Regions from separate parts of the Taylorella equigenitalis ATCC 35865 genome, predicted to be linked through region 1. Evidence: predicted binding sites of a transcription regulator. Region 1 holds the regulator's gene; the other holds the start of a gene.

Region 1 (3,435 bases):
ATCCTACGTACATATCTAGCAATAGTATCAATTTCGATATTAACCTTATCCCCTCCTTTCAAATACTGCAAAGTTGTGTTTTGAAAAGTATAAGGAATAACGTTTAGGCTAATTATGCACCCTTCCGAAATCATGTCATCCGAATGAGGATCCTCAGGTGAAAACGCATCAGTAACATTATTAATGGTCATACTAACACCATCGATAGCTACTGACCCTTTGTACGCCATAAAGATCGCTAACTCCTTAGGAATAAGAACTTCAATCACATGAGATTCCCCTTCCTTGCTGATTGACATAACACGCCCAACTCCATCCACATGTCCAGAAACTAAATGTCCATCAAGAGTATCCCCCAATCTCATAGCCCCTTCAAGATTAGCGTAACCCACCTCATCTAGACCACAAGTTTTTGACAAACTTTCAGCCGATACATCAACCTCAAAACCCGCATCATCTAGGTTCACTATAGTCATGCAAGCCCCATTGACAGCAATAGAGTCCCCTATCTTAAACTTAGACATATCTAAATTTCCTTTGGCAATGCGTAGTCGCACACCCACTTCAAGATTAGAAACAGATTCAATATTTCCCACTGTTTGAATTATGCCTGTAAACATAACACCATCTCCTTTAAAGAATTTAACAATGTTCCCCAAGATTCCGTGTTACGAATTCGAAGGCGAACATTATTTTTAATCGATTTAATATCAAAAATTTCCAGTTTGTTATCTACTGGAATAGATTCTACTTCTTTAATATTAAAGGGAGAATTACAATTACCCAAAACTAAAGGTGCTTGATACCACAACAACTCATCGATTAATCCAGCTTCATAAAAAGAAGTATTCAATCCACTACCTGCCTCCAAATGGATTTCATTCACCTGAAGAGAATTTAGAAACTCTAAAAGCTCGGACAGATTTAATTTTCCATCATCTAAACAACCCAATCCGACAAGTTCAATATTTTCAGACAAGTCAACTAGGCCCAAATCCTGTACCTTTGCCATTTCTCCAAAAACATACACCTTGGGATTAGAAAAAATACTCAATTTAGGCTTAGTAATAATGTTAAGCTCCCTATCAACAATACCTATCAACGGAGCTCTTGGTGTATTGAAGTGTCTAACATTTAATTTTGGATTATCCGCTAAAACAGTACCCGCACCCGTAAGAACAATGCTACTTCTAGCTCTCCAGTAATGACCGTCGTTACGCGATTCTTCGCAAGTTATCCACTTAGATTGACCATTAGTTAGTGAAATTCGACCATCAAGCGAACTAGCAATTTTAGTCCTTACCCATGGAGTACCCCTAATCATCCTAGAAAAAAACCCTAAATTTAACTCAAGGACCTCTTCAAGCATAAAACCTACTTCAACCTTAATTCCATTAGAGCGCAGAATACGAATACCATTGCCACCAACAATAGGATTGGGATCTGGACTTGCAATCACAACATGCTTTATTCCATTAGAAATTAAAGCATCTGTACACGGAGGTGTGCGACCAAAATGACTACAAGGCTCTAAAGTAACGTAAAGAATTGCATCCGCTATCAAATCCTCATGCCCACGCATCCTTGCATCCTTTAGAGCCATAATCTCGGCGTGATGAGAACCTGCTATTTGCGTTGCCCCTTCTCCAATTATCTCGTCGTTATGGACTATAACGCATCCCACGCACGGGTTTGGATCTGGCAAAAAACGAGTTTTTAGAGATGCTTCATAGGCCAAACGCATAAAGTGATTATGCTTATTTTTCATCGCCTAAAAGTTCTTTTATAGTAATTACGAATTGATCTATATCCTCGAAACTTTGATATACCGAGGCAAATCGCACGTATGCAACTGGGTCTAGTGATTTTAATTCTTTCATTACGACCTGACCAATATCGTATGATTGGACCTCTTTATCGGGGAAGTTTAAAAAATGCTCTTGAACTCGTGATACGGCATTATCCAAATCATCCCTTGATACTGGTCTTTTACGAAGAGCAACACTCATGCTTGAGCGAACCTTGTTGATATCGAACTCCATGCGAACACCATTTTTCTTTACGACTGTTGGCAATGAGAGTTCGATTTTTTCGTAGGTTGTATATCGCTTATCGCATTTTAAACAACGCCGTCTGCGCTTAATTGATAGACCATCATCTGATGATCTCGAGTCTAATACTTGACTTTCACAATGAGAGCAGAACGGACATTTCATCGATTATTTGTACACAGGAAATTTAGAGGTTAAGGCTAAAACTTTTTCCCGTACAGAAAGAATATTAGCTTCATCCTCAGGATTATCTAAAACGTCTGCGATTAAGTTAGCAGTCAGCTCCATCTCAGCTTCCTTAAAGCCTCTTGTAGTCATAGCTGGTGTTCCTAGTCGAATACCACTAGTTACAAATGGAGTTTCTGGGTCATTAGGTATAGAGTTTTTATTGCATGTTATGTACGCATCGCCTAAAACTTTTTCGGCAAGTTTTCCTGTAATACCCTTTGTTCTTAAATCTATAAGCATCACATGGCTTTCTGTACGTCCTGAAACTACACGCAACCCTCGCTTTTGCAATGTTTTAGCTAAAACAACTGCATTTTTAACAATTTGTGCTGCATACTCCTTAAATTCAGGCTCTAAAGCTTCTTTAAATGCAACCGCTTTACCAGCTATGACATGCATCAATGGACCGCCTTGAATTCCTGGGAATATAGCGGAATTAATCATCTTCGCATGTTGTTCTTTCATCATAATCACACCACCACGAGGACCACGAAGGGATTTATGTGTAGTAGAAGTAACAAAATCAGCAAATGGTACAGGATTTGGATATTGATCTCCAACTACCAAACCTGAATAGTGGGCAATGTCAACCATAAAATATGCCCCCACATCTTTAGCTATTTTTGAAATTCTCTCGAAGTCAATTCGGAGTGAATATGCTGATGCACCCGCAACTATAAGTTTAGGATTGTGTTCTTTAGCTAGTTTTTCTAAAGCTTCGTAGTCGATAGCTTCATCCTGATTCAAACCATACGGGATAAAGTTATAAAGCTTACCTGAGAGATTAACAGGTGAACCGTGAGTCAAATGTCCACCTTCATTAAGATTTAATCCAAGAACGGTATCACCAGGTTTTAGTACGGCAAAGTATACGGCTTGATTTGCTTGTGATCCTGAATTTGGCTGTACATTAGCAGCTTCGGCACCGAATAATTTTTTCAAACGATCGATAGCTAACTGTTCAACCTCATCAACGAACTCACATCCGCCGTAATATCTTTTACCAGGATATCCCTCAGCATATTTGTTTGTTAATTGTGAACCTTGAGCCTGCATAACGGCAGGACTTGTATAGTTTTCCGAGGCAATAAGTTCAATGTGCTCCTCTTGGCGTTGCTCCTCTTTCTTAATTGCTTCAAAAAGCTCTGGATCAACT
Region 2 (3,435 bases), 540 kb from region 1:
TCAGTTATATCTTTTTATATTTCTCGTCTATTTACTGGTACTGTGATGTTTGGTATCACAACCAAAAGAGAAAAACAAGATTTAGTAAGCCTGAGAATCTCTCAATTAAAAGTCAGAGACTTACTTAGCCCAGTTGACACAACATTAGATCCAACTCAAACATTAAGAGAGGCTTTGGCTATTTTTGCAAACACTGGAGTAAAAAATCTTTTTGTTATTTCTCAAGATCGTGAATATTTAGGAATTCTAACTAATAAAAACATAACTCAAGGCATAATGTCTAGCAGTCCCCTTGATGAGCCGATACCTGCAGACTTTATTCAAAGAAGTTTTGTGGACCCCCTCAAACTGGATATGGGTTTGGATGAAGTTCAAAATAGCTTTTTTTCTTATAACGGTGAAAGGCTTCCAGTCGTTGATAATAGTGAAAAACCTAAGCTAGTTGGCTTGGTGTATAAGTCAGACCTACTTCGTAAACTTTCTGAGATTAAAAAAATTGATGAAAGACGAGGGTACAAGGCAGTAGACATTAGAAAATGATAGATCAAAAACTTAACAGAGGCAGAAGGGTATCTGTAGCCCCTATGCTTGATGTCACTGATAAACATTGCCGTTTTTTTCATAGATTGCTTTCTCCCGAAGCCCTGCTTTTTACTGAAATGGTCACTACTGGTGCATTAATATTTGGAGATGTGCCTCGTCATTTAGACTTTAATGTTGAGGAGCACCCAGTTGCATTGCAACTTGGAGGAGCAGAACCCAAGGATTTAGCTTACTGTTCAAAGCTAGGTGAAGAATGGGGATATGACGAAATAAACTTAAATTGTGGATGCCCGTCAGATAGAGTTCAGAAGGGATCATTTGGTGCATGCTTAATGCTCGAGCCTGATTTGGTTGCCGATTGCTGGGTGGCAATGAACGAGTGCACCACAGTACCAATCTCTATTAAACACCGTCTTGGAGTTGATGATCATAATGATTATGAATTCGTATACCATTTCGTAAGTAAGCTATATGATGTCGGATGTCGTCTATTTATTACACATGCTAGAAATGCGTTTCTTAAAGGATTGAGTCCTAAGGATAATCGTTCTATTCCTCCACTTAAATATGACTATGTCTCTAGGCTGAAAGCTGATTTTCCAGATGCAAATTTTGTAATCAATGGAGGAATATCAAATTATGAATTGGCTATGCAGCTATTAGAGGAGTTTGATGGGATAATGCTGGGTAGATTAGCTTGGCATGAACCACGTGCGTTTATGAATATTGCCACTACAGAATTTGAAAGGTCTGAACCTCCAAACTTTACATTTATAAGAGATGCTTTAATTGGTTATGCTAAAAAAAACATAGAAAATGGTGGCAGTCTAAGAGAGGTTGTTAATCCTGTTCTTGGATTTATGAATGGTTTAAAAGGTGCAAGAAAATTTAGACAGATATTATCTAATCCTGACTTACTTAAGAGAAATGATATTTCAATAATAGGCGAAGCTTTTGCTCCTTTTTTATAAAATAACTTAGATGAAATTTGTTGATGAAAATCAACAAAACTAAAAAAAATATTCTCTAGTAGAAATTGTTGATAGCAAGTTAAATCCTAATTCTTAACGATGTATAACACGTAGGCATTTTCTTGTAGTTATTTATTTAATTAGATACTATATATTGTGCCTTGGGCATATAAACATTACTAAATATAGATTTTAACAAGAGTCTATATTTAGTCCTGTAAATCTTTGCTGGACTTTATATGAACACTAATACCATCTCTGTTATCAAGCGTGATGGCCGATCTGAGCCGTTAGACCTTGAAAAAATCCATCGTGTAATCGATTGGGCCGCAAATGGCCTGGATAATGTCTCTACATCACAAGTTGAACTTAATTCTCAAATTCAATTTTATGATGGTATTCAAACTCAAGATATACAAGAAACAATCATTAAAGCAGCTGCTGATTTAATTTCCACGGATACACCTGATTATCAGTATTTAGCGGCTAGACTTGCGATGATAAATATCAGAAAAAAAGCTTATGGTGATCATGTTCCACCCCATTTGTATGACCATGTATCATCCTTAATTCAAAAGGGTGTTTACGACAAAAATATAATTTCAGATTACTCAAAAGATGAATTTGAAGAGATGAACAGCTACTTAGTGCATGACAGAGATTGGGATTTCTCGTATGTGGCTGTTATGCAGATGCAGGGAAAATATTTAGTTCAAAATCGTGTTAGTGGAGAGATTTACGAGACACCTCAGTTTTTATATGTGCTCGTAGCAGCATGCTTATTTGCTAAGTATCCTAAGGATGTTCGTTTAAAGTACATAAGAGAATTCTACGATGCGACTTCAACTTTTAAGATTTCATTGCCAACCCCAATTATGGCTGGTGTCAGAACTCCAACTCGTCAATTTAGCTCATGCGTTTTGATTGAATGTGGTGATAGTTTGGATTCGATTAATGCTACAAGTTCTGCGATTGTTAGATATGTTTCTCAGAGAGCTGGTATTGGGATTAATGCAGGGCGAATTCGTGCTGAAGGGAGTCCAATTCGAGGTGGAGAAGCTAGGCATACTGGTTGTATTCCTTTTTATAAGCATTTCCAAACGGCTGTAAAGTGTTGCTCTCAAGGGGGAGTACGTGGTGGAGCAGCGACTTTATTCTATCCTATTTGGCATTTGGAAGTGGAATCGCTTCTTGTTCTTAAAAATAATAGGGGTGTAGAAGCTAATCGTGTGCGTCACATGGATTATGGGGTGCAGCTAAACCGTCTTATGTATGAAAGGCTTGTGAAAGGTCAGAACATTACTTTATTTTCTCCTTCCGATGTACCTGGTCTTTATGATGCATTTTTTGAGGATCAAGATACATTTGAGCAACTATATACTAAATATGAACAGGACCCTAGTATCAGGAAGCGTCAAGTTAAGTCGAATGATTTATTTTCTATGCTTATGCAGGAGAGGGCTAGTACTGGTCGTATCTACATACAAAACGTAGATCATTGCAATACACATGGAGCTTTTGACCCTAAAAAAGCACCTATAAGACAAAGCAATCTATGCTTGGAGATTACATTGCCAACTAAACCTTTGGATGATATTAATGATCCAAAAGGTGAGATTGCACTTTGCACTTTATCAGCTTTTAATCTAGGTGCCATCGACAGTTTAGATGAGTTAGAACATTTAGCTGACCTTGTTGTGCGTGCATTAGATGCACTTCTTGATTATCAAGATTATCCGATTAAAGCTGCTCAAATTAGTACTATGAACCGTCGTTCGCTTGGGGTTGGAGTTATAAATTTCGCATACTACCTAGCAAAAAATGGAGCAAAATATTCTGATGGTAGTGGCAATGCTATCACACACCAGACTTTTGAAGCTATTCAGTATTACTTGCTAAAGGCTTCAATGAATTTAGCTAA

What was found. The regulator NrdR, encoded in region 1, represses ribonucleotide reductase genes. The targets are predictions, from matches to a motif close to CACNANATNTNGTG.
Region 2: a site for NrdR is predicted at 1,660-1,673, ahead of nrdA (class 1a ribonucleoside-diphosphate reductase subunit alpha). Genes of this name have one in related genera too.

Annotation. Positions count from the first base shown of each region.
Region 1 is NC_018108.1:1,491,518-1,494,952, forward strand. Features, by position in the region: gene KUI_RS06855 (riboflavin synthase) at 1-620, opposite strand, end outside; gene ribD (bifunctional diaminohydroxyphosphoribosylaminopyrimidine deaminase/5-amino-6-(5-phosphoribosylamino)uracil reductase RibD) at 605-1,768, opposite strand; gene nrdR (transcriptional regulator NrdR) at 1,758-2,216, opposite strand; gene glyA (serine hydroxymethyltransferase) at 2,220-3,435, opposite strand, start outside.
Region 2 is NC_018108.1:956,490-959,924, reverse strand. Features, by position in the region: gene KUI_RS04385 (chloride channel protein) at 1-540, shown strand, start outside; gene dusA (tRNA dihydrouridine(20/20a) synthase DusA) at 537-1,514, shown strand; gene nrdA (class 1a ribonucleoside-diphosphate reductase subunit alpha) at 1,754-3,435, shown strand, end outside.